DNA from 4 places in the Pelomonas baiyunensis genome. Region 4 is predicted to be linked to each of the others. Evidence: predicted binding sites of a transcription regulator. Region 4 holds the regulator's gene; each other region holds the start of a gene.
What was found. The regulator sigma-54, encoded in region 4, starts transcription at its own class of promoters, with help from an activator protein. The targets are predictions, from matches to a motif close to TGGCANGNAANCTGCTTT.
Positions count from the first base shown of each region.

Region 1: ACG01O_RS07495 (ammonium transporter) is a predicted target of sigma-54. The motif match lies at 5,137-5,154, and genes of this name have one in related genera.
Region 2: ACG01O_RS20980 (PEP-CTERM sorting domain-containing protein) is a predicted target of sigma-54. The motif match lies at 3,768-3,785, and genes of this name have one in related genera.
Region 3: ACG01O_RS18550 (PEP-CTERM sorting domain-containing protein) is a predicted target of sigma-54. The motif match lies at 4,496-4,513, and genes of this name have one in related genera.

Region 1 covers NZ_JBIGIB010000002.1:247,655-255,125, reverse strand. The annotation lists gene ACG01O_RS07515 (hypothetical protein) at 1-1,059, opposite strand, end outside; gene ACG01O_RS07510 (ATP-binding cassette domain-containing protein) at 1,056-1,934, opposite strand; gene ACG01O_RS07505 (magnesium and cobalt transport protein CorA) at 2,069-3,049, opposite strand; gene ACG01O_RS07500 (riboflavin synthase subunit alpha) at 3,112-3,813, opposite strand; gene ACG01O_RS07495 (ammonium transporter) at 3,863-5,011, opposite strand; gene ACG01O_RS07490 (arsenate reductase) at 5,211-5,573, opposite strand; gene ACG01O_RS07485 (methyl-accepting chemotaxis protein) at 5,624-7,426, shown strand; gene ACG01O_RS07480 (leucyl/phenylalanyl-tRNA--protein transferase) at 7,426-7,471, shown strand, end outside.
Region 2 covers NZ_JBIGIB010000007.1:147,388-154,858, forward strand. The annotation lists gene thiS (sulfur carrier protein ThiS) at 1-66, opposite strand, end outside; gene ACG01O_RS20970 (FAD-dependent oxidoreductase) at 48-1,073, opposite strand; gene thiC (phosphomethylpyrimidine synthase ThiC) at 1,079-2,929, opposite strand; TPP riboswitch at 3,014-3,134, opposite strand; gene ACG01O_RS20980 (PEP-CTERM sorting domain-containing protein) at 3,229-3,738, opposite strand; gene ACG01O_RS20985 (efflux RND transporter permease subunit) at 4,000-7,239, opposite strand; gene ACG01O_RS20990 (efflux RND transporter periplasmic adaptor subunit) at 7,250-7,471, opposite strand, start outside.
Region 3 covers NZ_JBIGIB010000005.1:351,413-358,883, forward strand. The annotation lists gene ACG01O_RS18520 (MBL fold metallo-hydrolase) at 1-200, opposite strand, end outside; gene ACG01O_RS18525 (LysR family transcriptional regulator) at 307-1,221, shown strand; gene ACG01O_RS18530 (hypothetical protein) at 1,211-2,509, opposite strand; gene ACG01O_RS18535 (alpha/beta hydrolase) at 2,568-3,227, opposite strand; gene ACG01O_RS18540 (GNAT family N-acetyltransferase) at 3,220-3,675, opposite strand; gene ACG01O_RS18545 (histidine phosphatase family protein) at 3,728-4,399, shown strand; gene ACG01O_RS18550 (PEP-CTERM sorting domain-containing protein) at 4,560-5,276, shown strand; gene ACG01O_RS18555 (class I SAM-dependent methyltransferase) at 5,370-6,611, shown strand; gene ACG01O_RS18560 (YcnI family copper-binding membrane protein) at 6,960-7,471, opposite strand, start outside.
Region 4 covers NZ_JBIGIB010000004.1:339,351-346,821, forward strand. The annotation lists gene ACG01O_RS15700 (thiol:disulfide interchange protein DsbA/DsbL) at 1-570, shown strand, start outside; gene ACG01O_RS15705 (thiol:disulfide interchange protein DsbA/DsbL) at 645-1,292, shown strand; gene lptA (lipopolysaccharide transport periplasmic protein LptA) at 1,375-1,992, shown strand; gene lptB (LPS export ABC transporter ATP-binding protein) at 1,992-2,777, shown strand; gene ACG01O_RS15720 (RNA polymerase factor sigma-54) at 3,030-4,523, shown strand; gene ACG01O_RS15725 (hypothetical protein) at 4,752-5,300, shown strand; gene ACG01O_RS15730 (methyl-accepting chemotaxis protein) at 5,391-6,932, shown strand; gene ACG01O_RS15735 (AraC family transcriptional regulator) at 6,982-7,471, opposite strand, start outside.

The DNA of each region.
Region 1 (7,471 bases), on a different contig from region 4:
CCCGGCGACGGCGGCCGCCGCCAACAACGGCTGCGCATGCCACACCAGCGTCAGCTCGGCCAGCGCCGGCCCCCACGGCCGCGGCAGGCGCACCGCACCCAGCCACATGCGCCCCGCCCCGCGTCGCAAGGGCTGTCGGATGACGTTCAACGCCCGCTGCAGCACCCCGGCACGCGCTGAAGCACGGGGCCGAACGCGGTCTGGCGCATAGCGATGGAACACCGCGGCGGCCAGCCCCAGGGGCAGCATCGCCAGCAGCATGGAGCCCAGGCGCAGCGCCACCAGCTCGCGCGTCCACAAGCCGGCGGGCATGCGCAGCACGGGCAGCGCCGCATCGAACGGGCCACCGCCCACCGTCACGTGCGCCACGTCCAGCAGCTCGCTCAGCCCCACCACCAGCACCGAGCTGCCCTGGAAGTCAAACACCTGCCAACCACTGAGCGCGAGCCGCCCCTGGCTCAAGAACACCGGCATGAAGGCCATCTGCCCCAGCCACAGCAACCAATACAGCACGTCGCCGCGCTTGGCGATCAGCGGGGCCCAGGCATCGGCCAGCACGGCCAGGCTCGCGCACCACATCAAGCCCGGCAGCAGGCCCAGCAGCAGCATCTGCAGGTAGGGCGTGGGCTGCAGCGGGCCCTCGCCCCGCAGCAGTTGCAGCACCCACACGGTCAGCATGGCCAGCGTGCCCAGGCCCAGCAGGTAGGCCACCCCGCCCAGCCAGCGTGCGCCCAGCAGTTGCAGCGGCCGCGCGGGCGTGGCGGCCAGCACCGCAGCGGTGCCGCATCGCAGGTCTTCCTCGGTGCGCCCGCGGGTCAGGTAGAAGCCCGCCAGGCCGAACAGCAAGGCCCCCATCAGCGTGGTGGCGAAGGCCAGCGCCTGGCTGTCGTAGGCCATGCGCTGGCGGTGCACCACCATCAACGCCGCGCCCGAGGCCGGGTCCAGCACCATGGCCCAGGTCAGCGCCACCACGGCCAGCAAGGCCACCAGGCTGCTGCCGCGGCGGCTGCGCAAACGCCACTCGTGCAGCACCAGAGCCCACATGCCGGCGGCGCTCATGCGGCCTCCGCCACGCGGTCAGCGCCCGCCTGCGCTTGAAGCAGCGCCAAGGCCTCTTCCAGCGTGGGCTGAACGGGCTCGGCGTCCATGCAGGGGCGGGTGTCGTGCGCCAGACGCAGCAGCAGGCCGTCGCCCACCGGCTGGGCTTGAAGCATCTGTACCGTGGCCGGCAGGCGGCCCGCCGCGGCCGACGACAGCTGCACCCGCCAGACGCGCCCCTGGGCGGCCTCGATGAAGCTCTGCGGCGACTCGAACGCCAGCAGCCGGCCCTGGCGCATCACAGCGATGCGGGAGGCGAGGTTTTCAATGTCGGACGCGATGTGGGTGGACAGCAGCACCAGGCGCCGCTGCCCCAGGTCGCCCAGCAGCCGCCGAAACCGCAGCCGTTCCTCCGGGTCCAACCCCGCGGTGGGCTCGTCCACGATCAGCACGTCGGGGTCGTTGAGCAGCGCCTGCGCAATGCCCAGGCGCTGGCGCATGCCGCCCGAGAACGCAATGGCCGGCTGGTGGGCCTGGTCTTGCAGGTTCACCAGCGCCAGCAGTTCATGCAGGCGGGCGGCGTTGCGCACGCCCTTCAGCGCCGCGAAGTACGACAAGAACTCCAGCGCCGTGAGGTGCGGGTACACGCCGAAGTCTTGCGGCAGGTAGCCCAGGCGCTGCCGCATCACGTCGGGCCGGGCCACGATGTCTTGCCCGTCCAGCAACAGCTGCCCGCGCGTGGGCCGCGTCAGCGTGGCCAGCAGGTGCAGCAGAGTGCTCTTGCCCGCCCCGTTGTGCCCCACCAAACCGACCACACCGGGCGTGAGTTGCAGCGTGACGCCGTCCACCGCCGTGCGGCTGCCGTAGGTCTTGTACACGTTGTCGATGTGCAGCATGGGCACCTCCTGTCCTCGATGCGAGGCAGGTTAGGCAGCACAGGCCTGCGGGCCAACGGGCACACGACAGGCCGGCGTGCCGGCGGATCAGGCGGCCGTGGGCGCGGACAGGCGGCTGGGCGCGGGCGGGGGGCTCAGAGCCAGCCCAGGCGACGGAAGCGCCAGAACAGCAAACCGCTGACGGTGGCGATCGCCCCGAGTGCCATCGGGTAGCCGTAGGCCCATTTCAGTTCGGGCATGCCCTCGAAGTTCATGCCCCAGATGCCGGCCAGTGCGGTGGACGCGGCAAAGATCGCAGCCCACGCGGCCAGCCGCTTGGTGACGAGAGACTCGTCGATGGTGACCAGCGTGAGGTTGACCTGGGTGGCCGCGATGATGGTTTCACGGGCGGCTTCGATGCTGCCCTGCAGCCGCACGAGGTGGTCATCCACGTCGCGGAAATACTCTTCCATCGCGCGGCACACCTGGGGCACGCGACCGCCGTGCAGCTTGCCGGCCACTTCGCGCAGCGGGCTGACCGCGTGGCGCAGCACCGCCAACCGCTGCTTCAGCGCGAAGAGCTGTTGCACCACAGCCTGCCGGTCCCGCCCCTTCTGGAACATGGTCTCTTCCAGCTGCTCCAGCTCGGCCTCAACGGCATCCATGAGTGGGAAGTACCGGTCCACCACGGCGTCCATGAGGGCATAGAACACGAAGCCCGGCCCCATGCGCAGCAGATGCGGCTCGCGCTGGGCCCGGTCCCGCACGCCGAGAAAGCCTTGGGTGCTGCGGTGCCGCACCGACACCACAAAGCGCGCGCCGACGAACACGTGCACCTCGCCCACCTGCAACTCACCGGGCTCGCCGTCTTGCGCGGGCTCCACCAGGTGCATGGCGGCGAACAGCAGGTCGCCGTACTCCTCCAGCTTGGGCCGCTGGTGGCCCTTGCGGGCGTCTTCCACCGCCAGCGGCGGCAGGTTGAGCTCGCATTGCAGCAGCGCCAGCTCGGCGTCGTCCGGGTCTTTCAGCGCGATCCACACAAAGCCCGATTGCCGCGCCAGCGCCTCCGACACCCCAGCCAGGCCGGGCTCGGCCACGACGCGGCCGTCGTCGTACAGGACGCAGTTGATCAGCATGGGCGGAGGTGTGGGGTGTGGGTGCGCGTGGCCGGCAGGATCAGTGCGGGATCAGCGCAGCGTCAGCGCTTGAGGGCCAGCCCATCGAGGTCGATGCCGCGCTCGCGCGCCAGCGCTTCCAGCACCGGCAGCAAGGGGCCGAGCTTTTCGTCCAGCGCGTCGCGCACGGTGTCCACCACCACCTGGGTGCTGCGCTCGATCTCGATGTGCACCACGTCGCCCACGGTCTTGGCGCCGAAGGTGGTCATGCGCAGGGTTTCGGGAATCAGCCACACCTCGAACCAGCCGGAGCCGTCACGCTCGCGGTGGGCTTCCGCCACCGTCAGGCTGCAGCCGTTGACGCCGATGTAGCCCTTGGCGAACACGTAACGCATCCACGGCGCGGGCAGCGCGAAGCGGATCACGTGGTTGTTGTCAGGCTGGCGGATCTCGGCAATGCGGGCCGACACATCCACATGGCCCGACAGCGGGTGCCCGCCGATCTCGACGCCCTCCTTCGCCGCCCGCTCCACGTTCAAGCCCGAGCCGGCCTGAAGGCCGCCCAGCGTGGTGAGGTTGAGCGTCTGGGCCATCACGTCGAAGGTGGCCACGTCGGGTGCAGGCCGCTCGGTGACGGTCAGGCACACGCCGTCGCACGCCACGCTGGCGCCAATGGCCAGGTCCTGGTCGAAGCCTTCAGGAAACTTCAGGTGCAGGGTGTGCAGCCCCTCGCGGGCCAGGATGGACTCAACGCGGGCGACGCCCTGGACGATGCCTGTGAACATGATGAAAAAAGGCCCCGCGAGGGGCCGTTTTGGGAGCGTTGGAACCAGCTTACCAGCTGACCTCGCGGTCGGGGGTGGCGCCGATTTTGTGAATGGACAGGTCCGCGCCCTCGAACTCCTGCTCGGCATCCAGGCGCAGGCCGACGAACTGGCGGATCACGCCGTACACCACAAAGCCCCCGGCCAGCGCCCAAGCCACGCCCGCGAGCGTGCCCAGCGCCTGCGCGCCCAAGCTCACGCCGCCGATGCCGCCCAGGGCCGTCTGGCCGAAGATGCCGCAGGCAATGCCGCCCCAGGCGCCGCACAGGCCGTGCAACGGCCACACGCCCAGCACGTCGTCCACCTTCCAACGGTTTTGCGTGAGGGTGAAGAACTGCACGAACAACCACCCCGCCACACCGCCAGTGACCAGCGCGCCGATGGGGTGCATGACGTCCGACCCCGCGCACACGGCCACCAGGCCAGCCAACGGGCCGTTGTACGCAAAGCCCGGATCGTTGCGGCCCAGCAGCGTGGCCACCAGCGTGCCGCCCACCATGGCCAGCAGCGAGTTCACCGCCACCAGGCCCGACATCTTGTCCAGCGTCTGCGCGCTCATCACGTTGAAGCCGAACCAGCCCACCGTCAGCACCCAGGCGCCCAGCGCCAGGAACGGGATGCTCGACGGCGGGTGCGCGCTCATGGCGCCGTCCTTGCGGTAGCGGTTCAACCGGGGGCCGAGCAGCAGCACCGCCGCCAGGCCGATCCAGCCACCCACCGCGTGCACGACCACGCTGCCGGCAAAGTCATGGAACTCCGCACCCGTGGCCGCCTTGAGCCAGGCCTGCACGCCGAACGCCTGGTTCCAGGCGATGCCCTCACAGAATGGGTACACGAAGCCCACGATGACCGAGGTGGCCGCCAGTTGCGGGCCGAAGCGGGCCCGCTCGGCGATGCCGCCCGACACGATGGCCGGAATCGCCGCGGCAAAGGTCAGCAGGAAGAAGAACTTGACCAGCTCGAAGCCGTTCTTCTGCGCCAGCTGCTCGGCGCCCACAAAGAAATGCGTGCCGTAGGCCACCAGGTAGCCCACGAAGAAGTACGCCAGCGTCGACACCGCGAAGTCCACCAGGATCTTCACCAGCGCATTGACCTGGTTCTTCTTGCGCACGGTGCCCAGCTCCAGGAAAGCAAAGCCTGCGTGCATGGCCAGCACCATGATGGCGCCCAACAAAATGAAGAGCGCATCGGCGCCCTGCTTGAGTGATGTCTCCAACGCTGTCTCCGTCGCACCCGACACCAGACTTGGGCCTCATGCACCAAGCCGAGCCGGCTTGCACCGAAACAGCAAATTCAATGCCCGGTTTTAAGGCGCACCTCAGCGCGCAACGCGCACCAATGCGCGGCACTACGCACGTTTATGGTGCGCTGGATGCACTTTTCTCGAACGCATCCGCACTGAATCCGAGCGTCCACGGCCCACCGGGCCAAGCCACCACGGGCCGCTTGATGACGCTGGGCTCGGCCAGCATCAGCGCCACGGCGCCGGCGTCGCTGGCGGTGGCCGCCGCCTTGACCGCGTCGTCCAGCTTGCGCCAGGTGGTGCCGGCGCGGTTGACCAGCTTGTCGCGCCCGAACGCCTGAAGCCAGGCCGGCAGCAGGTCGGCGGGCACGCCTTGCTTTTTGAAGTCATGAAACGCGACTTCCAGGCCCCGCTCAGCCAGCCAGACGCGGGCTTTTTTTACGGTGTCGCAGTTGGGTATGCCATAGACGGTGATCATGGGTGGCGAAGCTACCATGCCCTCGACTCCCCCTCGCCGATGGAGATGCCATGCTGAAGACGATCAAAGCGCGCCTGATGGCCGCTTGCCTGGGGCTGATGGTGGTGTCGGTGCTGCTGGCCACGCTGAGCAGCTACCGCGCAGCACGCAGCACCATCCTGCACGACCTCGCCACCCAGCTGAGTGCCAACGGCCAAGCCCAGGCCGACCGCATCGCCGCCTGGGCCACGGCGCAGAAGCACGTGGTGCAAGCCCTGGCGCCCGCCCTGGCTGCGGAAGACCCGCGCCCCGCCCTGCAGCAAGGCCTGACCTCGGGTGCACTGGATTTGGCTTACGTCGGCGGGGCCGACAAGCGCATGGTGTCGGTGCCCGACCGCCAGCGCGCCGCCGACTACGACCCCACCTCGCGCACTTGGTACAAGCTCGCGTCCGGCAGCAACGAGCCGGTGCTGACCGCGCCCTACATCGCCGCGTCGTCCAAGAAGCTGGTGGTGACCTTTGCGTTCGCCGTGCGCAACAACAGCGAGGTGCAGGGCGTGGTGGGCTCGGACGTGACGCTGGACGAGGTGGTCGGCACCGTGAACCAGCTCAAGCCCACGCCATCGGGCTTCGCCTTCCTGGCCGACAAGCAGGGCAAGATCATTGCCCACCCCAACACCCAGTTGACGCTCAAGCCCATCACCGACCTGGCCGCCGAGTTGAGTGCGGCCCGGTTGCTGGAGGCCGGTGCGGACACCTTGGTGGAAGCACAGATCGCCGACAAGGCCTTCTTCATGCGCGCCGCCCCGGTGGCTGGCACCGACTGGCTGCTGGTGACGGCGGCCGAACGTGGCGAGGCCCTGGCCTCGTTGAACTCCCTGCTGCGGGACGCCGGCCTCACCCTGTTGGTGCTGCTGATGGGCGGGGTGCTGCTGACAACCTGGGTGGTGAACTCGCTGCTGCACCGGCTGGTGGTGGTGAAGGACGCGATGCTGCAAATCGGCAGTGCCGGCGGCGGTGACCTGACCCAGCGCCTGAACGACCGCGGCGAAGACGAACTCAGCGACATCGCCCGCGCGTTCAACCAGTTCGTGTCGCAGATCGAGACCGTGATGCGCGGCGTGGCGCACAGCGCCGAGTCCATTGCCGTCGCTTCGCGCGAGATTGCAGCTGGGGCGCAAGACCTGAGTGGCCGCACCGAAAGCGCGGCGGCGAGCCTGGAAGAAACCGCGTCCTCCATGCAGCACATCACCCAGACGGTGCAACGCAGCGCCGACCAGGCCCAGGAGGCCAACGGCCATGCGAACGGCACCGCCACCGTGGCCCGGCGCGGCGGCGAGGTGGCGCAGCAGGTGGCCTCCACCATGGAGCAGATCAGCGCTGCGTCGGCCCGCATCAACGACATCATCGGCACCATCGACGGCATCGCCTTCCAGACCAACATCCTGGCGTTGAACGCGGCCGTGGAAGCAGCCCGCGCGGGCGAACAAGGGCGCGGCTTCGCCGTGGTGGCCGGTGAGGTGCGCGCGCTGGCGCAGCGCTCGGCTGAGGCCGCCAAGGAGATCAAGGCCCTCATCGGCAGCAGCGTGGAGCGCGTGAGCGACGGCAGCCGGCTGGTGGACGAGAGCGCACGCACCATGCAAGACATCCTGCACAGCGTGCAACGTGTGACGACCATCGTGGCCGAGATCACCGCCGGCGCTGCCGAGCAAAGCCGCGGCATCAGCGAAGTGAACACCGCCGTCGTGCAACTGGACCAGATGACCCAGCAAAACGCCGCGCTCGTCGAGCAATCGGCCGCCGCTGCCGAGAGCCTGAAGGATCAGGCCGCCCAGCTGTCGCACATCGTGGCCACCTTCCGCATCAGCCGCTGATGATCGACTGGCTGGACGACGCCACCCTCGACTTCCCGCCCTCGT
Region 2 (7,471 bases), on a different contig from region 4:
CAGCGCGGCCACGGTCAGGCCAGCGCGCCACGGCTGGGGGTGGTGGTTCAGGGTGAACTCAGGCATGAGAGGGCTTTCTCGGCCAGCGCCGGGGCCAGCAGCCAGCCGTGGCGGTACAGGCCATTGATGCGCAGCAGGCCGGGCTCGTGATGCAGCACGGGGCGGTGATCCGGCAAGGCCGGGCGCAGCTGGGTGTCCAGGTGCACGATGCGTGCCTCGGCCAGGCCAGGCAGCACGCTGTGGGCCGCGGCCATCAGCTCCACGGCACTGCGCAGGCTGACGGGCGAGCGGTCTTCGCTTTCCACCTCCGAGGCGCCCACCACGATGAGGTCGCCCGGCCGCGGCACGAGGTACACGCGGTGGCGCGGGTGCATCAAGCGCACCGGCCGCTGCAGCACCACGCCGGGCGCGTGCAGCCACACCACCTCGCCGCGCACACCGCGCAGGCGCGGCAGGTCGGGCTGCGCACCCAGGCCCCGGGTGTCGATGGCGAGGTCGGCGTCCAGCACGTGGCCGTCGTCCAGTTCAAGCCGGTTCGGCTGCACGCGGGCCACACGGCGGCCCCAGCGCCAGTCCACCCCTGAGGCGTCTTCCGCCAACGCAGCGAGCATGTCGCGGGGCAGCACCTGGCCTTCGCCCGGCAGTTGCCAGGCTTTGAGGTCGGGCGCGAGATGAGGCTCCAGCGCACGCAAGGCCGCACGGTCCAGCGCCTGGGGCGCGGGCCCGTCATCGGGCTGCACGCGCGCCAGCACCCGCTGCGCCGCGCCCAGGTCGCTGCCATGCGCCAGCAGCAGGCTGCCCGAGGTGCGCACCAGCTCCGGCCGGCCCAGCGCCTGCGCGATCTGCGGCCACAGCGTGAGCGAACGCCAGCCCAGTTCGGCAATGTCGGGCTCGGCGTGCTCGCGCTCGGCCAGCGGGCTCAGCATGCCGGCGGCCGTGAAGCCCGCCGCCGCAGGGTCGCGCGGGCCGCTGGCCGCGTCCACCACGCGCACGCGGTGGCCCGCCCGGGCCAGCTGCCAAGCCAGCAGCCGGCCCATGACGCCGGCGCCGGCCATCGCAATGTCCAGCGGCATGGCGCTCAAGCCGGGTGGATGGGGACGTAGAACTCGCCGCCGCCCGCCTTGAACTCGGCCGACTTGGCCGCCATGCCTTGCTCGGCGTAGTCGCGCACGTCTTGGGTGATCTTCATCGAGCAGAACTTCGGCCCGCACATGGAGCAGAAATGCGCCTCCTTGGACGAATCCTTGGGCAGGGTTTCGTCGTGATAGCTGCGGGCGGTGTCCGGGTCCAGGCCGAGCGCGAACTGGTCGTTCCAGCGGAACTCGAAGCGGGCCTTGCTCATGGCGTCGTCGCGCGCACGGGCGCCGGGGTGGCCCTTGGCGATGTCGGCCGCGTGGGCGGCAATCTTGTAGGCGATGAGCCCTTGCTTCACGTCGTCGCGGTCGGGCAGGCCCAGGTGTTCCTTGGGCGTCACGTAGCAGAGCATGGCCGTGCCCATCCAGCCGATCATGGCCGCGCCAATGGCGCTGGCGATGTGGTCGTAGCCCGGTGCGATGTCAATCGTCAGCGGGCCCAGCGTGTAGAACGGCGCCTCGTGGCAGTGCTTGAGCTGCTCGGCCATGTTGGCCTGGATGAGGTGCAGCGGCACGTGGCCCGGGCCTTCGATCATGGTCTGCACGTCGTGCTTCCAGGCCACCTTCGTCAGCTCGCCCAGTGTGCGCAGTTCGGCGAACTGGGCCTCGTCGTTGGCATCAGCCGCGCTGCCCGGTCGCAGGCCATCGCCCAGCGAAAAGGTCACGTCGTAGGCCTTCATGATTTCGCAGATCTCTTCGAAGTGCGTGTAAAGGAAGTTCTCTTGGTGATGCGTGATGCACCACTTGGCCAGGATGGAGCCGCCGCGCGACACGATGCCCGTGCGGCGCCTCGTGGTCATGGGCACGAACGGCAGGCGCAGCCCGGCGTGGATGGTGAAGTAGTCCACCCCCTGCTCGGCCTGCTCGATCAGCGTGTCGCGGAAGATGGCCCAGGTCAGGTCTTCGGCGATGCCCCCGACCTTCTCGAGTGCTTGGTAGATGGGCACGGTGCCGATGGGCACGGGCGAGTTGCGCACGATCCAGTCGCGCGTGGTGTGGATGTTGCGGCCGGTGGAGAGGTCCATCACGGTGTCGGCCCCCCAGCGGATGCTCCACACCAGCTTCTCGACCTCCTCCTCGATGCTGGAGGTGACGGCCGAGTTGCCGATGTTGGCGTTGACCTTGACAAGGAAGTTGCGGCCGATGATGGTCGGCTCCAGTTCGGTATGGTTGATGTTGGCCGGGATGACGGCGCGGCCCCGGGCGATCTCGTCGCGCACGAACTCGGGCGTGATGACGTCCGGAATCGCCGCCCCCAGCGCATCGCCCTTCAAGCGCTGCTCGCGTTCGGCGTCGGACAGGTAGGCCTGCATCCACTCGCGCTTGCCGTTCTCGCGCAGCGCCACGAACTCCATCTCGGGCGTGACGATGCCGCGCCGGGCGTAGTGCAGCTGGCTCACGTTGGCGCCGGCCTTGGCCCGGCGCGGCTGGCGTTGCAGGGCTGCGGCCTCGGCGCGCAGCGCGGCGATGCGCTCGTTGTCTTCATGCTTGCCGCCATCGTCCAGCGCCACGCGGGGGCGGCCGGCGTAGGCCTCGGTGTCGCCCCGGTCGGCCACCCAGGTGGCGCGCACAGCGGGCAGGCCCTGGCGGACATCCAGCGTGGCGGCGGGGTCGGTGTAGGGACCGGAGGTGTCGTGCACGATCACCGTCTCGCCGTTGGTCAGCGCGATCTCGCGCATGGGCACGCGCAGGTCGGGCCGGCTGCCGGTGATGAAGGTTTTGCGGGAGGCGGGAAACGGCTCCCGCGTGAGCGACAGGCGGTCGGCGAACGAGAGGATGGGGTCGGGGGCATTCACAGCAGCGGTCTCCTGGAGCAAAGGGTTGCGTTTGCTCCGTGGCCGCCTGTGGATGCAGGGCGCGGGTGGCCCCACGCCTGCACGCCTCATGGCATGCGCTCTCCTTACGCCGGTACTAGCCGGTTCAAGTTCACGGGTTCGGTCGGTGACCGTCTCAGCGTCTGGGCTTGGCTTTCGCCACGCCCGAGCACCCCGGAGCGGGCGCGATTCTGCAGGCATTCGCCCGCGCTCGCCAAGCCCGGGCAACAAAAAAGGCCCCGAAGGGCCTTGTCAGTGAACTGCGCTGCGCGCTCGCGGTCTCAGGCGCGGCGGCGAGCCAGACCCAAGCCCAGCAGCGCCAGGCCCACCAGCGCCACGCTGGCCGGCTCCGGCACGGCGTTGGGGTCACGCACGGTGAAGGCCAGCGGGCCGCTGGCGAAGTTGCAGCCGTAGTTCTGCAGGTTGGAGTTCAGGCATTGCCCGGTGGTTTCCACGGTGCCAGAACCGGCCACATCGGCGGTGAAGTCGAGCAGGAACAACGACGGGTCGGTGTCCCAGCTGGCGTTCACGAAGTTGCCCAGCACGAAGTTCTGCAGCGTCAGTTGCGGGGAGCCATCTTGCGTCAGCAGCCCGCCGCCCGAACCGCCACCGTCCACTTCGCCCGGCGTGGTGAAGCCTTGCAGCACCACTTCCACCTGAAACGCCTGACCCAGCACCAGGTTGTTCAGGTCCACGCCACCCACGCCGCGCATCAGCAAGGAAGGCGCGGCGCTGGCAACCAGCGCCGTGGCGGCAAGGGCGAGGCCAACGAGGGTGTTTTTGAACTGCATGTCCGTCTCCGGTGATTTATGACGCAGGGTATGCAATTCCCAGGCCAAGCGCCACCTTCCCTATGAAACATCTGGTTTCCGATGGCGTGGTGTAAAGCCAACCGACACCAAACTAGGGATACCCGCTGCCCAGCCGCTTGTTGCAGTGCAACAGACACCACAAAGAAAAATGGCCGACCCGGTTGGGTCGGCCAAAGCGCAGGAGCGCGCTCGAGGGAGATTCAGAGGCGGCTGGACGCCGCGGCATGGGTGGCTGTGAGCTCAGTCCTTGTCTGCCGGCATGGCGCCGGGCATGCCGTGCACGGGCAGCACGCTGCCGGCGGCATCCGCAGCCGGCGCGGTGGCCTTTTTGTCACGCACGAGGTAGCTGTACAGCACCGGCACTACCACCAGCGTCAGCAACGTGGAGGTGATGACGCCGCCGATGATGGCCCGGCCCATGGGGGCCTGGATTTCGCCGCCGTCGTTCAGCGCAATGGCCATCGGCAGCATGCCGAACACCATGGCGGCGGTCGTCATGATGATGGGTCGCATCCGGATGAGACCCGCCTCACGCAGCGCCTCCGCCACCGTGGCGCCGGCCTTGCGGGCGTGGTTGGCAAAGTCCACCAACAGGATCGCGTTCTTGGTCACCAAGCCCATCAGCATCACCAGGCCAATCATCGAGAACACGTTCAGCGTGGAGCGCCACAGCAGCAGGGCCAGCATCACGCCAATCAGCGCGAGCGGCAGCGAGGCCATGATGGCAATGGGCTGCACGAAGCTGCCGAACTGGCTGGCCAGCACGATGTAGATGAAGATCACCGCCAGGCCCATGGCTGCCAGCAGGCCGTTGAAGGCCTCGGCCTGCTGCTTGCCGGCGCCGTCCACCTTGAAGCTGATGCCCGGGGGCAGCTGCGTGGCCTTGATGAGCTTTTGCACATCGGCGTTCACATCACCGCCCGGGCGGCCTTGCACGCCGGCAAACACGGCCTCGCGGCGCTGCAGGTTTTCGCGGCGAATCACCTCGGGGTTGAACACCGGCTGGATGGTGGCCACCTGGTCCAGCGCGATCGGGCTGCCGTCCTTCGAGAACGCCACTGGCAACTGCGCCATTTGCTCGATGTGCTCGCGCTGCTCACGCGGCAGGCGCAGCAGCACCTCCACCTGGTTGCCGTCCGGCGTGGTCCAGTAGGTGGCCACCTCGCCGTTGACGTAGGCGCGCAGCGACGCGGCAATTTGCGGCGCAGTCAGGCCCAGCTCACGAATGGCGGAGTCCTTCAAGCGCACGGCGTAGGCCGGCACGCCGGGCTTCACGGTCGTGTCCACGTCCACCGCACCCGGGATCTTCTTGATCTTCTCCACCAAGTCGTTCGCGCTCTGCGTCAGCAGTTCGGAGTCCGCACCCAGCAGCGTGATCCAGATCGGACGGTTGAAGCCCACGCTGACCTCCACGCCCGGAATGCGCGAGATGTCGCCACGGATCGCGTCTTCAATTTCCTTTTGCGTGCGGCGGCGCTCGCTGCGCTCCACCAGCGAGATGTTCAGCGACGCCTGGTTGCGGCCGGTGGCCATGCCTTCGCCGGTGCTGCCCACCACGGTGGACACGGTCTTGATCTCGGGGTAGCCCTTCAAGATTTCTTCAATCTGCGCCACCTTGGCGCTGCCGCGCTCCACGCTGGACGCCACCGGCATGCGCAGGTTGATCTGCGTGAAGCCGTTGTCGGTTTCCGGCACGAACTCGCTGCCCACCAGCGGCGCCAGCATCAGCGCCACCACGAAGCTCGCGAACGCACCCCACATCACCAGGCCGCGCGGCGTGAGCGTGGCGAAGCGCCACACCCGGCGGGCGCTCTTGTCACGCTGACCGTTGGCCAGGAAGGGGCGACCGTAGGCCGGCACCGGCGGCACGAACACGCGGTAGCGGCGGCCCGAGAACGCCCAGTCGATCAGGCGCTCGTAGCCGTTGTGCAGGCGGTCCATCGTCCAGTCGGTGGCACGAATGGCGTGGCCCAGCACCGGCCACTGGCGCACGCGCGGGTTCACCGGGTCGTGCCACACCGACGACAGCATCGGGTCCAGCGTGAAGCTCACGAACAAGCTCACCAGCACCGCCACCGCCACCGTGATGCCGAAGGGGTAGAAAAACCGGCCAATGATGCCGCCCATGAAGGCCACCGGCACGAACACCGCGCAAATGGCGAAGGTGGTGGCCATCACGGCCAGGCCAATCTCGTTGGTGCCATCGGCCGCCGCCTGGTGGTGGCTTTTGCCCATGCCCACGTGACGCACGATGTTCTCGCGCACCACGATGGCGTCGTCAATCAACAGGCCGATGCACAGCGACAGCGCCATCATCGTCATGAAGTTCAGCGTGAAGCCGAACGCCTGCACCGCAATGAAGCTGGAGATGACCGCAATCGGCAGCGTCAGGCCGGTGATGATGGTCGAGCGCCAGCTGTGCAGGAACATGAACACGATGGCCACGGTCAGCAGCGCGCCTTCAATCAGCGTGTGCTTCAGCCCGGTGAGCGAGCCCTTCACGAAGTCGGAGTTGGCGTAAATCAGGCGCAGCTCCACGTCCTTGGGCAGCGTCTTGCGCAGCTCTTCCATCGCCTCCTTCACGGCCTCGCCGGTTTGCACGATGTTGGCGTCTTGCTGCTTGAAGACGTTGAAGCTCACGGCTGGCTGGCCGTTGATGCGGGCGATGCTGTCGCGCTCACGCTCGCGCTCCACCAGCGTGCCCAGGTCGTTCAGCGTCAGTGCCAGGTTGCCGCGGCGGGCCACCACCATCTGGCCGAAGGCCTTGGGGTCTTTCACGCGGCCTTCCACCCGCAAGATGGCGTCGGCGTTGGTGTCGCTCAACAGGCCCACGGGCTGGTCGGTGTTGGCATCGGCCAGCGCCTTGGCGATTTCGGCCGGCGTCACGCCGTAGGCGCGCAGGCGCAGCGGGTCGAGGTCGATGCGCACTTCACGCGTCGTCATGCCGCCCACATCCACCTTGGCCACGCCTTCCACGCGGCCCAGCCGCTTGGAGACGATCAGGTCCGCCATCATCGACAGCTCACGCGAGCCGCGCGTGGGGCTCAGCAGCGCCAGCACCACGATGGGCTGCGCGTTGTCGCCCTGAAAGCGCGACACCGTGGGCGGCTTCGCATCCCGCGGAAAGGCCGACTGCGCCAGCGCCACGCGGTCACGCAGGTCTTGCATGGCGCGGCTCATGTCGGTGTTCAGCGTGAACTCCACGCTCGCCTGCACGCGGCCCTCAAAACTGCGCGACTGGATGCGGTCCACGCCGGCAATGGTGTTGATCGCCTCTTCCAGCGGCTTGGCAATTTCACGCTCCACCGCCTCGGGGCTGGCGCCGGGGTAGCGCACGTCGATCCAGGCGCCGGGCAGCGAGATGTCGGGCATCTGCTCCACACCCAGCTTGGCGTACGAAAACAGGCCCAGCACGCACAGGGCCACCATCACCATGGTCGCGAAGACCGGGTTCTGGATGGAAACGCGGGTCATCCACATGGCCGGCTCCTTACTGCTGCGCCGGCGCCGAAGCGGCCGCCACCTTCACGGCGGCCGCAGACCCGGCTGACGACGCAGCCGGCGCGCTCTTCGCCGCCACGAGGTTGGCCTTGTCGCCTTCGCGCAGGTTGTCAAAGCGCGCGGCCAGCACTTGCGAGTCGGCCTTCAGCCCGCTCAACACCTCCACGCGGCCCTCGCGCGCATCGCTGCGGCCGGTGGTGACGATGCGGCG
Region 3 (7,471 bases), on a different contig from region 4:
CCGGTGTCCAGCAGCACGGCGTCCGTCTGGCCGGTCACCAGCACGGCGTTCACGTGGAAGCTACCGGCGTCGGCGTTGTAGACGGTCAACTGCAGCGGTGCGGGGGCCAGGGCGCTCGTTTGGGCGTTGGCGTCGTTGGCGTGCAAGGCGAGGGTGGCCAGCGGCAGGGCCAGGCGGCGCAGGGTCTTCAAGGCGTTCATGGTGTGTCTTTCATCGCGAGTGGGTCGGTGAAGTCACTGTATTGATGCGCGAATTGAAGATAAACATCGATAGAGTGTTTGCTTTGTCTACTGAATCGAGCAAATCGTGGATCGACTGCGGGCCCTGCAGGTGTTGGTGGAGGTGGCCGAGCGCGGCAGCCTGACGCAGGCGGCCGAGGCGCTGGGCATGTCGCGCGCCATGGTGTCGCGCTACCTGGAGCATGTGGAAACCTGGCTGGGCGCGCGGCTGCTGCAGCGCACCACCCGGCGGGTGAGTCTGACCGAGGCGGGCAGTGCCGCGCTGCTGCGGGCCCGCCAGATGCTGGACCTGGCCCGCGAGGCCGAGGCTGCCGCCGGCGCACCGCAGCAGCAGGCCCGAGGCCGCTTGCGCGTCACGGCCAGCGCGTCGCTCGCCCAAGCCTGCCTGGCCGCAGCGGTGGCCGAGTTCCTGGCCCAGCACCCGGCTTGCGAGGTGGAACTGGTGGTGGTGGAGCGGGCGGTGAACCTGGTGGAAGAGCGCATCGACCTGGCCGTGCGCATCAGCAACCAGCTCGACCCCGGCCTCGTGGCCCGGCCCCTGGGGCGTTTTGCTTCGGTGCTGTGCGCAGCACCGGCCTACCTGGCGTCGGCGCCGGCCTTGGCCGTGCCGGCGGACCTGCGGCAGCACCGCTGCGTCACGCATGCCTACGTCAACCGCACCGACTACGCGTTGCAGCACCAGGGCGAATGGCTGCGCGTGCCGGTGCGCGCGGTGCTGCAAAGCAACGATGCTGCCGTGATGCGCAGCGCGGCCCTGGCTGGCGCGGGGCTGGCCATCCTGCCCAGCTACCTGGTGGCCGACGACCTGCGAGCGGGCCGGTTGCGGCGCGTGCTGCCCGACTGCGAACCCGAATCCCACGGCGTGCACGGCGTGTACCTGTCGCGCCAGTACCAGCCGCTGGCGCTTCGCCTGCTGCTGGACGCACTGGCCGAGCGCCTGGGGGCGGCGCTGGCCCAGGCCGACGCGGCTGCTAGAAGTTGACGGCGCGGGTCTTGTAGCCGCGCGCGATCAGCGTGGCGTTGATCAGCTGCGCCTGCTCGCGGGTCTGGAACGGCCACACCGTGGCGCGCCAGCCGTCCGGCGTCTGGATCACGTCGCCCTGCAAGCTCTCGGGGTTGGCGTGCACACCCGCCAGGCCGGCCTGCATCTTCTTGAGCAGGGCTTCGGCCTCGGCTTTGCTGCCGGGCGGGCCCACCAGCGCCACCACGGCCTTGTCCGGGGTCTTGGCCATGCGGGCCAGGCTCGGGTCCGGCCCGGCCGGCCGCTCGGCGCCGCGTTGGGCGTCGCCGCCGCGTTTGTCAGGCGCTTCCGCCGGCTCGGCGGGCTTGCTGGACAGCATGGGCGGGCGCTTCACGCCGTCGGCCCGCTCCACCAGGCGGGGGCGGATGTCGGGCGGCGGGGCATCGGGGTCGGGCGCGCTGGCGGCGGCCACGGGGGCGGCCGAGGCCGGTGCATCAGCGGCCGATGCAGCACCGGCGTGGGCCGCAGCCTCGCTGACCGGGGTGGAGGCGCCGGGGTCTGCGCTGCTGGCGGCACCGCTCGCCGCTTCGGCCGGCAGGGCGGCAGACGCGGCCGCACTGGCGGCTTCAGCGGGCGCGGTGGCCACCGGGGCGGGCTCCACCGGCACCGGCGTGGCCTTGGGCCACAGCAGGGCGGCGGCCGCGCCGGTCAGGCCCAGCACCACGGCGGCGGCTGCCGCCACGCGGCGCATGTCCAGCAGCCGGCGCCCGGCGATTTGCGACGGGATGCCCCGACCCGCAATCACGCGGGTGCGGCGCTTGCCGACGTCGATGCCGGCCGTCATCAGGTACAGCTCAAACGGCCAACCGCTGTGGCGGGCGGCCAGTTTTTCGTCGATGACGATCACGCGCCAGGGCTGGCTTTCCGGCGCGGCTGGCGGCTCGGTGAAGCCGAACGCCAGCGCAAACCGCTCCACCTGGGCCGGGCTCAAGCCGGGCAGGAATTTTTCGCTGAACGCGCGCCACTGCGTGCGAGGCGCGCGCCCCAGCAGCCGCGGCACGCGGCCGGCCAGGCCCTTGAGCCGCTGCAGCCACACCGCGCCGCGCGACACCGGCGGCGAGCCGGCCAGCTCGTCGAACGCGCTGACGGCGTCGGTCAGCACCGGTTCCACCAGGCCGCCCGGCTGGGCCGAGGCCCGCACGAACGGCAACGCCACCACGCCCACCGTGTGAACGGCGTCCAGGGTGATGCGGCGCGCCAGCGGGTGGCGGTTGTGCCAGTCGACGATCTGTTGGGCCAGGCGCTCCATGACTGCTTGATCTTGCCTCAGTGCCGCCGCCCCAAGCGGGGCGAACAGCACGTTGAAATCAAGCCAGTTGCGTCAACAGCCACGCATTCAGGTCCGCAATTTCCTCGGCGCAGACCGAATGCGGCATCGGGTACGCGTGCCAGGCCACCGGGTGGCCCAGCGTGCGCAGGGCATCGCGGCTGGCCGCGCCGCGGGCCGGCACCACCACCGTGTCTTGCGTGCCATGCGCCATGAACAGCGGTAGCGCCGCGTTGGCCGGGGCGCGCTCGACTGCCGTGTGGGCGGCCAGCGGCAGGTAGCCCGACAGGCCCACCGCGCCGCCCAGCCGCTCGGGGTAGCGCAGCGCGGTCATCAACGCCATGGCACAGCCTTGCGAGAACCCCATCACCACGATGCGCTCGGCCGCCACGCCGCGCGCCCGCTCGGCATTGATCAAACCGGCAATGGCAGCTTGCGAGGCGCGCAGCCCGGCTTCGTCCTCGCCCGGGGCGGGGTAGGGGCCGAGGATGTCGTACCAGGCCCGCATCACGTAGCCGCCGTTGAGCGTGACCGGCCGCTCGGGGGCGTGCGGAAAGATGAAGCGCACGGCGCCCAGCCGGCTCAGGTCCAGTTCGCCACAGATGGGCACGAAGTCGTAGCCATCGGCCCCCAGGCCGTGCAGCACGATCAGTGTCGTGCGCGGGTTGGGGCCGGTGTCGATGATGTGGGTGTCAAGCATGGCGCTTCCAGTGTTCGATGCGCAGTTCAAACGGCCGGTCGCCGTAGGCGTCCGGGGCGTCGCCGGTCGGCGTCCAGCCGGCGCGGCGGTAAAAGGCTTCCGCCCGCGAGCCGGGCTCGGTGCCCAGGTCCAACCGGGTGTGGCCCAAGCTGAACAGCCAGTCCACCATCACCTCGTGCAACTGGCGGCCGTAGCCCTGGCCGTGCAATGCCGGGTCCACGAACATGGCCCAGATGTGGCCGTCGCGCGCGTCGCCAATCGCAAAGCCGGCGATCTTCAGGTTCGGGTGGGGCGACAACTCCACCACCCAGCCGCGGCCGTAGGTCTCGAGGTAGGCGTGCAGTTCGGCGTCGGAGATGCGCCCGGGGGTGAGGGTGTTCTCGGTGACTGCATATCGCACGCGCCAGAGTTCGGCCGTGTCGTCGCGGGTGGCAATTCGCAGGGTCATGGCGTCATTGTCGCGACAGCGCCGGGGCGGCCGGCTTGCCATCATGCGCGGCATGGGAAGCCTCTACCTTGTTCGCCACGGCCAGGCCAGTTTCGGCGCGGCCGATTACGACCAGCTCAGCCCCACCGGCCACGCGCAATGCCGCCACCTCGGCGCCTACTGGCGCGAGCGCGGTCAGCGGTTCGATGCGGTCTTCACCGGCACGCTCAAGCGCCATGCGCAGTCGCTGGCCGGCATCGTGGAGGGCCTGGGGCAGGACCTGCCCGCCGTGGCCTTGCCCGGCTTGAACGAGTACGACAGCGAAGCCGTAGTGCGCGCCATTCACCCCGAGCCGCTGGCCCGCCCCACGGATGCCGAGGCGGTGAAACAGCACTTCCGCCTGCTGCGCCAAGGGCTGCTGGCCTGGATGGCCGGCGAGACCCAGCCCGAGGGCATGCCCTCGCACGCGGCGTTCGCCGCCGGCGTGGCCGACGCGCTGGACCGCGCCCGCGCCGTGGGTGTGGGCCGGCAGGTGCTCATCGTTTCCAGCGGCGGCCCCATCTCCACCGCAGTGGGCCAGGTGCTGGCCACCCCGGCTGACACCGTGGTGGAGCTGAACCTGCGCATCCGCAATGCGTCGGTGACGGAGTTCGTGTTCAACCCCAAGCGGCACCACCTGGTCACGTTCAACACGCTGCCGCATCTGGACACGGCGGACACGCGCGCCCTGATCACCCACGCCTAACGCGTTGGGCCGCTGTCGAAATATTTGTCATTTCGGCGGGGTCGTGGCGGGCCGTTGCTGGGCTGACAGCGCCGCTGCCCGGGGGTAGGGCCTGTCTGGCTTGAAAGTTGCCTCGTTGCAGTGGCCCCAGTCTTGGGGGCGCTTCAAACTAGGGGTACCCATGATCCATCGCATGTTCAAGCGCGGCCTGTTGGTCTCCGCGCTGGCCCTGACAGCTGCAACAGCCCAGGCGGCCCTCATCACCAACGGGTTCACGTTCGCCGTGGCCTCCGGTTCCAACACCGCGGTCGGTTCGCACTTCCACTCCAGCACCGGCGGCGTGTTCGGCAATCCGGCAGGCAAGGCCGAGGTGGGGCGCTTCTCCGTGGAGGAGGTGCGCGGGTTGTCGGAGTACAACCTGGCCGGCCAGTCCCTGGCGTCGTCCGCCTTCGTCACCTTTGACATCTACAAGGCGGGCGGCCTGTTCAACGGCACCAACAACACGCCGTTCACGGGCACCGTGATCGTGGAGGCCTACGCGGGCAACAACCTCGAGGACATCACCGACTACCAGGCGCCGTCGCTGGGCCAAGTGGGCACCTTCAACATCGACCCCGCGAACTTCGGTGTCGGCGACATCTTCAGTTTCGATGTGACCAGCTTCTTCAACAGCCTGGTGACCAGCGGCGGCACCTCGCTGGGCATCCGCCTGCGTGAGAGCACTGCCGGCCCGGACTACGGTCTCAGCCGGGCGTGGACCTTCCAGGACTTCCGCCTGACGAGCGATAACCAGTGCACCGGGCGCGCTTGTGGTGGCGGCACGGTGCCAGAGCCGGGCGCGCTGGCCCTGGCCGCGTTGGCCCTCGGCGTGATGGGGGCCGTGCGCCGTCGGCGCTGAAGGCAGCCAGCCGAACGGACGCTGCTGTCAGCCGCGTTCGTTCCGCCGGCCCGGATGAACGCGAGGTGTGCGGGTCACGGACAATCCGGCCCGATGTTCACCCGCCTGATCACCCCGCCTCCCGCCGCCACCGCGCCCGCGCATGAGCGCTTTTTGCACCTGGTGCGCCTGGCGCTGGCCAGCGGGCAGTTCGGCAAGCTGCTGCTCTCGGGCCCGGTGGCTGTGGAGGGTGACGATGCGGACGTGGAGCGGCTGACCGTTCGTGCGATTGAGTTGCGCGGTGAGCCTGCGCTCACCTTCCTGTGGCGCCACCGCACGAAAGACATCACCAAGAACCACGCGCCTGAGGCCGGGCTGGCCGAGTTGGCCACGCTGCTGGGCGCGCGGTTTCGCAATGCCCACCTGCACACCGCCACGGAAGAGGTGCAGTTCGCCGTCAGCCGCAAGGGGCGCGAAACCCTGCGCGTGACGCGGGTGGACGGGGATGAAACCGCAGCCCCAGCCCCCGCCGGCCACGACAAAGCCAAACATCGACCGCTGGACATGGCGCAGCCCGTGTGGGCGGCGCTGGGGCTGACGCACCTCGTCAAGGGCCAGGCTGCGCTCGTGCCGGCCATGGCCCGCAAGTGGAAGCAGATCAACCGGTTTGTCGAGATCCTGTCGGCCGCCGTGGACGAAGCGGGCCTGACGGCGCCGGTGCGCGTGGCGGACTTCGGCTCCGGCAAGGGCTACCTCACGTTCGCGGTGCATGCCTGGCTGCAGGCTCAGGGCCTGGGCCCGCGCGTGACCGGCATCGAGCTGCGGGACGACATGGTGAAGCTGTGCAACGCGGTGATCGAGGGCGAGCAGCTGCAAGGCATCCGCTTCGACCAGGGCGACGTGCGCACACAAGCCGTGCAGCCGCTGGACGTGATGATTGCGCTGCACGCCTGCGACATCGCCACCGACCACGCCTTGCACGTGGGCCTGCAAAGCGGCGCGCGCATCATCATGAGCTCGCCCTGCTGCCACAAGGAAATTCGCCCGCAGATGCAGATGCCGGCGGCGCTCAAGCCGATGCTGCAGCACGGCATTCACCTGGGCCAGGAGGCCGAGATGGTGACCGACTCGCTGCGCGCCCTGCTGCTGGAAAGCCAGGGCTACCGCACGCAGGTGTTCGAGTTCATTGCGCTGGAGCACACCAGCAAGAACAAGATGATCCTGGCCGTGAAGGCGCAAGGCGCGGCGGCCGAGGCGCTGGCAGCACGCCGGCCCGAGTTGCTGGCGCAGATCGCCGAGATCAAGCGCTTTTACGGCCTGCGGGAGCAGCGCCTGGAGCAGTTGCTGGCGGCTTGAACCGGCCGCACCCCGGGCGGGTGCAAAGGAAAAGCCCCGGCGGCGGAACCGTCGGGGCGCAAGGGCGCCTCACGCCGCCCGAGACATTCCCGAAGGAACATGGGGCTGCGGCGTGCATCACAGCGCAGGCGGCCGAACGCGGGCAACACGCGAGCGTGCTGGGTGCGGGCCAAACGTCATTGCTTTGGGTCGCGGGTGGGCTCGAGCTCCACCTCGCCAGGGGCCGCAGCGTTGCCGGGGGCCGTGCACTGGTGACGGGATGAATCATCAGCGCAGCCGGGTGTGAACAAAGCCGCGATCAGCCGGGGTGCGCCCGGCTTTTTTCGGTTCAGCCCGGCCCAGCCCGACTCAGTGCGCGTGGGGCTCGGCGCGGGCGGGCGTCACCGTCAGCTTCACGGCCGGGGCGCGGGGCTTGGGTGTGTCGGCAGTGGGCACCTCGGCCCAGTTCCATTCGCCCTGGGTGCACAACTGGCGCACCGGAAACCACAACACGCCGGGTTCGGCCGGCAGGCTGGCGCGCAGCACGAACTCGTCCACCCAATCGTCCTGCAGGAAGTCGGCCGGCGTGTTGGCCGTCCAGCGCACCTCGGCCAGTTCGTCGGTCACGGGCTTGCCGTGGCTTTCGTAGGGCTTGGCCAGGGGGCGGCGCGTGGTGGTCAGCGTCCAGCCGGCTTTGGGCATGGGCTTGGCCCCGCGCAGCCCGGCGGGCAGCGTGACGACGACGACCTTGGTTGCCGCGCCGTCGCAGCCGTGGCCGATGCGGAAGGTGGCGCGGTAGCCGCTGCCGGCCGGCGCGTCGGGCTGTTCCAGCACCACGTGGGCTTGGGCGGTGGTGGCGGATAAAGCGGCGAGGGTGGTGA
Region 4 (7,471 bases):
TACCAGGTCATCAACCCGCCGCTGAGCACCACGCCCGGCAAGATCGAGGTTGTGGAGTTCTTCTGGTACGGCTGCCCGCACTGCTACGCCTTCGAGCCCGCCGTGGAAGCCTGGGCCAAGCAGCTGCCCGCCGATGTGGCCTTCCGCAAGGTGCACGTGGCCTTCCGCGCCAACGTCAAGATCCACCAGCGCATGTTCTACGCGCTGGAAGCCCTGGGCAAAGAAGCCGCCGCCCGCCCCGCCATCTTCAACGCCATGCACCAGCAAGGCCTGGGGCTGGATGACGCCAAGGAGCAAGCCAAGTTCCTGAGCCCGCTGGGCATCGACCCGGTGAAGTACCAGGAGGCCTACAACTCCTTCGGCGTGGCCACCAAGTGCTCGCAGGCCGAAAAGCTGTCCGAGGCCTACCGCATCGACGGCGTGCCCATGCTGGGCGTGGCCGGCCGCTTCCTGACCTCGCCCGGCCAGGCCGGTGTGGGCCTGGGCCAGCGCCTGCCCGAGCATGAACTGGGCGCCCGCGCGCTGCAGATCACCGACTTCCTCATCCAGCGCGCGCGGAACAAGGCATGAGCGCCGCGCCGGGCCGCCCCAAGCACGCGCCCTCCCACCTGACGGCTCCGGCCGTCAGGCCGAAGGGTGCCGTCGTGACTCGCCGCCACGCCACCGCCGCACTGATCGCGGCGGGTTTCGGTCCGGCCGCCTGGGCCCAAGGCACCCCGGTGGAAGGCAAGCACTACGTGCGCCTCGGTCAGCCCCTGCCCAGCACGCCGGGCAAGATCGAGGTCATCGAGTTCTTCTTCTACATGTGCCCGCACTGCAACGCGTTCGATCCGTTGCTGGAAGCCTGGGTGCACCAGCTGCCGGCGGATGTGAGCTTCCGACGCGTGCCGGTGGGCCAGCAGCTGATGTTGAAGCTGCACCAGCGCATGTTCTACGCGCTGGAGGCGATGGGCGCCATGACACCCCAGGTGCACAGCGGCATCTTCAACGCCTTCCACCGCGGGGGCGTGCAAGCCACGGATGAAGCCGCCGTGACGGCCCTGGTGGGCCAGCTGGGCGTGGACACCGCCAAGTTCAAGCAGGCCTTCAACTCCTTCGGCATCCAGGCCAAGGTGCAGCAGGGCAGCAAGCTGGCCGAGCTGGCCGGCGCCCAGGAAGTGCCGGCCCTGGTGGTAGGCGGCCGCTGGCGCACCAGCCCCAGCCTGGCCGGCACACCAGGCCAGAGCGAAGCCACGCAAGGCCAGCAGGCCCTGGCCGTGGCCAGCCAGCTGCTGAAGCTGGCGCGGGCTTGAACGATTCCTGACAGGCTTGCCGCGAGGGAAAGCCTGAGCGGCACGGCAGGCCCCTAGAATGGCCTGCAACTTCCGTGCCGCCATGTCCCGCCACCTGATCTCCTTCGTTCCCGTGCTTGCCCTGGCGCTGGCGCTGCCGGCCGCCCAGGCCGAGAAGGCCGACCGGCTCAAGCCCTTCATCTTCACGCAGGAAAAGCTGGGGCGCGTCGACGCCGTGAACCAGCGCACCGAGCTGCTGGGCAACGTGGTCATCACCAAGGGCAGCCTGCTGCTCAAGGCCGAAAAGGTCGACATGCAGGAGACCCGCGAGGGCTACCACCAGGCGTTCGCCACCGGGGCTCCGGGCCAGCCGGTGAGCTTCCGCCAGGCGCGCGACGTGCCGGGGGAGTCCATCGAAGGCGTGGCCAATCAGCTGGAGTACGACACCCGCACCGAGACCGTGCGCTTCATCGGCAACGCCACCGTGCGGCGCCTGCGCGGCGCGGCCGTGGCGGAAGAAGTGACCGGCGCGGTCATCGTGTACGACAGCCGCACCGAAGTGTTCACGCTGGAAGGCGGCAGCACCTCGCCCAACCCGAACGGCCGCACCCGCATCGTCATGATGCCGCGCGTGCAGCCGGGCGACGACGCCGCGTCGGCCCCGCCGGCCAGCCTGCCGCTGAAGCCGTCCACCACGCTGCAACCGGGCAAGCCCTCGTGATGAGCGCGGCAGCGGTCAGCCCCGCGAACACCGCCGCGGCCTGCGGCAGCCGCCTGGAGGCCGAAGGCCTGGCCAAGAGCTACGGCGTGCGCCGCGTGGTGAAAGACGTGCACGTGCGCGTGGACTGCGGCGAGGTGGTGGGCCTGCTCGGCCCCAACGGCGCCGGCAAGACGACCAGCTTCTACATGATCGTGGGCCTGGTGCGCTCGGACGCCGGCGTCATTCGCATCGACGGCGCCGAAGTGCAGCGCCTGCCCATCCACCAACGCGCGCGCCTGGGCCTGTCCTACCTGCCGCAGGAAGCGTCCATCTTCCGCAAGCTCACGGTGGAGCAAAACATCCGCGCGGTGCTGGAGTTGCAGCAAGACGACGCCGGCCGCCCGCTGTCCAAGGCGCGCATCGACGAACTGCTGAATGGCCTGCTGCACGACCTGTCCATCGACAGCCTGCGCGACAGCCCGGCCCCGGCCCTGTCCGGCGGCGAGCGCCGACGGGTGGAAATCGCCCGCGCCCTGGCCACCCAGCCGCGCTTCATCCTGCTGGACGAGCCTTTCGCCGGCGTGGACCCGATCGCGGTGCTGGAGATCCAGCGCATCATCGGCTTCCTGAAGGCGCGCGGCATCGGCGTGCTGATCACCGACCACAACGTCCGCGAGACGCTGGGCATCTGTGACCGGGCCTACATCATCAGCGAAGGGGCCGTGCTGGCCGAAGGCATGCCCGACGAGATCGTGGCCAACGCCGACGTGCGCAAGGTCTACCTCGGCGAAAACTTCAAGATGTGACGCCATGAGCCCCTCGTCCAGCCTTGCCCCGCTGAACGCGGGCCAGTCTGACCGGTCTTGCAGACCGCGCCGCGCCCTGGGTCGCGGCCCTTCGGCAGGCACATGCCGCCCCCCGGGCGCCATGTGTCCAGCCTCAGCCCCCGAGGGGACGGCGATGCTTGCGGCATGGAGCCGCAAGCACATCGCCCTGGCGGGCCGGCTTGGGCGCGGCCCGGCGCTCGGCCCGCGAAACCTTCATCGCGACGTTGCACCATGAAGCAGACCCTCCAGGTCCGCCTCAGTCAGCACCTGGCGCTGACCCCCCAGCTGCAACAGTCCATCCGGCTGCTGCAGCTGTCCACGCTGGAGTTGCACCAGGAAGTGGAGCAGATGCTAGCCAGCAACCCGTTGCTGGAGACGGAGGAGGAATTCAGCGTCAGCACGCCGGAACTCGCCACCAACGCCCCGGCCGACAGCACCGGCAGCGACAACACGCCCGAAGGCGGCGAGCCGGAAGCCGCCGAGCTCAGCGGTGACGACTTCGGCGGCACCGAGCGCGACGACTGGGAAAACGGCACCGAGCGCGACGACTTCGACGGCATCCGCGAGCTGCCCTCCAGCAGCGGCAGTGCCAGCGGCGACGACGACGGCGAGCGCGAGAGCCAGGAGTCGGCCGAACTCACGCTGGCCCAGCACCTGGCGCAACAACTGGCCGGCCACCACCTGTCGGCCGAAGACCGCGCGGTGCTGCAGTTGCTGATCGAGTCGCTCAACGAAGACGGCTACCTCGAAGACCCGCTGGAAGACATCGCGGCCGGCTTTGCCGAGGACGAGGAAGAGCGCGAGGAGTTGCTGGACCGCCTGCGCTTTGCGCTGCGGCTGCTGCAAAGCCTGGAGCCTGCGGGCATCGGCGCGGCCAACTTGTCCGAGTGCCTGGTGCTGCAGCTGCGCGCGCTGCCCAAGAGCCCGGCGCAGGTGATTGCCATCCTGATCTGCAAGGGTCATCTCGAACTGCTGGCCAAGCGCGACATGCGCCGGCTGATGGCCGAGACCGGCGCCGACGAAGCGCTGCTGCGCGAGGCGCAGGCGCTGATCACGCAACTCGAGCCCAAACCCGGGCGGCGCTTTGCACAAGGCGCGGCCGCGGCCATCGTGCCGGACGTCATCGTGCGCAAGGTGGGGCGCGAGTTCCGCGTGATGCTCAACCCCGAGGTGGCGCCCAAGCTGCGCATCAACGAGCTCTACGCCAACGCGCTGCGCGCCACGCGCGGCGGCATCAGCAACTCGCCGCTGGGCGGGCAGCTGCAGGAGGCGCGCTGGTTCATCAAGAACATCCAGCAGCGCTTCGACACCATCCTGCGCGTCAGCACCGCCATCGTGGAGCGCCAGCGCGGCTTCTTCACCCACGGCGAGCTGGCCATGAAGCCGCTGGTGCTGCGCGAGATTGCCGACGAACTCGGCCTGCACGAAAGCACGATCTCCCGCGTCACCACCGCCAAGTACATGGCCACGCCCTGGGGCACCTTCGAGCTGAAGTACTTCTTCGGTTCGGGCCTGAGCACGGAAGCCGGCGGCGAGGCGTCCAGCACTGCCGTGCGGGCGTTGATCAAGCAGTTCGTGGCCGCGGAAGACACCAAGAAGCCGCTGTCTGACAGCGCGCTGGCCGCCATGCTGGAGGAACAAGGCATCCAGTGCGCGCGGCGCACGGTGGCCAAGTACCGCGAAGGCATGAAGATCGCCCCGGCGAACCTGCGCAAGGCGCTGTAAGCCGCCTCGGGCTGCGGCCCAAACGAGAAAAACTCCCGAACCCCGCCGTTGCGCGCCAAACGCCGCGCTTGCGCTGACCCGAGCAGGCGCGGAGACTCCGCTTCGCGATGCGGTTAGTCCCTGTGACGGAACCGTTCGCAGACCGCCTCGGAACCCCAGCAGTCCGGCGTGAAGTCCGAGCCGAGGCGTCGACCCCGTTCTGGCACCCATCATTCAGGGAGTTTGAAGATGCCCGTTCTCGCACGTCGCTCCTGGCTGGCGCTGGCCGCCGCCGCTGGCCTGTTCACCTGCATCCAGGCGTCCGCCTCGCTGCCTGCCGAGCTGCAAGCCAAGGTGGACAAGAGCAAAGCCAAGCTCGTGGCCCTGGCGGCCGACCCGGCCATGGTGGCCGCCGTGAAGGAAGCCAATGCCAAGGGCGACCCCGGCATGAGCAATGGCAAGTGGGTGGACCTGCCAGACACCGATCCCTTCATCCAGACGCTGCTCAAAACCAAGACCAGCCGGCAGATTGCCGACTGGGAGGCCAAGGACGACACCATCAACAAGCTGGTGCTGCGGGATCACAAGGGCAATCTGGTCGCGGCCAGCGTGCGCCCGCTGATCTGGAACAACGTGGCCCGCCCGGTGTTCGCACAGGCCATCAAGGGCCAGGCCTGGGCGGCCGAAGAGGTCAAGCCGGACCCGTCCACCCAGGTGCCCAGCGTGCAGCTGTCGGCCCCGGTGCTGGACGGCGGCAAGCCCATCGGCGTGCTGCACAGCGCCGTGACGGCCAAGTAAGGCGCCCCGGCCGCGCCGCGGCCCGACCCTGACCCCATCCGGCCCGCTCGCGTGGCCGGCACAGATTCCTCCCGAGGAAAGGATGCCGTGATGCTCACCTCGTTGAAAGTGGGCCCACGCCTAGTGCTGGGCTTTGCCCTGGTGCTGGCGCTGCTGGGCATTGACAGCATGTTGGCCCTGAGCCGCCTGGCCGCGTTGAAGGCCGACTTGGCCGCCGTGACCGGCGAGGCGCCCGAGCGCCTGGCCAGCAAGTTGCGTGACCTGGCGCGCTACCAGAGCGTGACGATCCGCGACGTCATCATGCAGGACGACATGGCCTTCAAGAAGAAGGAGTTCGACCTGATGAAGGCCGCGCGGCAGGACTACGACAAGACCGCGCAAACGCTGGCCGGCATGGTGCAGGACGAGCCCGCCCGCGCTGCCCTGGCCCGCGCCGCGACTGCGCTGGCCGGCACGAAGGGCCTGATCGAGAAGATCGTGGACCTGACCATGAACGACGACATGGCCGGCGCCTCGGCCATGGTGCGCGACCAGTTGCGCCCCGCCCAGCAGGCCCACGTGCAGGCGCTGGATGCGGTGATCGAAACCATCCAGGCCGCGTCCCACGAACGCGACCTTGCGGCCACGTCGGCCTACCGCACGTCGGTGGCGTTGATCATCGGCCTGTCCCTGGCGGCGCTGGCCGTGGGCGCGGTGGTGGCCTGGCGCATCCAGCTCAGCATCACGCGGCCGCTGGCGGAGGCGGTGTCGGTGGCGCAGTCCATCGCCGAGGGCGATTTGTCGCGCGAGATCCGCATGCAGTCGGGCGACGAGGTGGGGCGGCTCATGCAGGCGCTGGCCGCCGTGAACACCGACCTGAGCCGCATCATGCTGGAGGTGCGCACGGCGGCCGACACCATGCAGACGGCCACGCTGGAAATCGCCGCCGGCAACACCGACCTGAGCCAGCGCACCGAGCAGCAGGCTGCCAACCTGGAGGAGACCGCCTCGTCCATGGAAGAGCTGACCGCCACGGTGCGCAACACGGCCGACACGGCGCAGAGCGCGTCCGACCTGGCCCGCAACGCCAGCACCGCGGCCGACCGCGGCGGCCAGGTGGTGAGCCGGGTGGTGGACACCATGCAGGCGATTTCGCAGAGCTCGCGCAAGATCACCGACATCATTGGCGTCATCGACGGCATTGCGTTCCAGACCAACATCCTGGCGCTCAACGCCGCGGTGGAAGCCGCGCGGGCCGGCGAGCAGGGGCGCGGCTTCGCGGTGGTGGCCGGCGAGGTGCGCAGCCTGGCGCAACGCTCGGCCGAGGCCGCCCGCGAGATCAAGTCGCTGATCGGCGCCAGCATGGAGAACGTCGAGAACGGCAGCACGCTGGTGGCCGATGCCGGCAGCACCATGACGGACATCGTGGGGCAGGTGCAGAAGGTCAGCCGGCTGATCGACGAGATCAGCCAGGCCACGGTGGAGCAGACCCGCGGGCTGGCTCAGATCAACGAGGCCGTCACGCAGCTGGACCAGATGACCCAGCAGAACGCCGCGCTGGTGGAAGAAAGCGCCGCGGCGTCAGGCAGCCTCAGCCAGCAGGCCGAACGGCTGGTGGGCACGGTGGGCATCTTCCGCCTGCGCAACGCCTGAGCCGGCGGGAGGCGGGCGGGGTCTCGCCCGGAGGCCGGCCGGTGGCGGGTCAAGCCGCGTCAGCGCTGGACCCCAGCGCCGCCTTGCGCCACGCCCGGGGCGACTCGCCCGTGTGCGCCCGGAAGGCGCGTGACAGCGCCGCCTCGCCGCCGTAGCCCACCTCGGCCGCCAGGTGCTTGAGCGCGCGGCCCTCGCGCAAGCCCTTCTGCACCAGGCCGATCCGCCAGCGCTGCAGGTAGGCGCCGGGCGTGCAGCCCACCACGTCCCGAAAGGTGTTGGCAAACACCGTGCGTGACAAGCCCGCCGCCTCGGCCAACGCCTCCAGCGGCCAGTCGCGCTGCGGGGCTTCGTGCATCGCCACCAAGGCCCCGCGCAGCCGCGGGTGCGACAGGCCCGCGAGCAGCCCCGACTGCAGGCGCCCCAGCGTCATCAACTCGCGCAGCACCCAGATCAACAGCACCTCGAACAGCCGGTCCAGCATCAGCTGCCGGCCGCAATGGCTGGCCTCAGCCTCGGCAAACAGCTGCGCCAGCACCGGC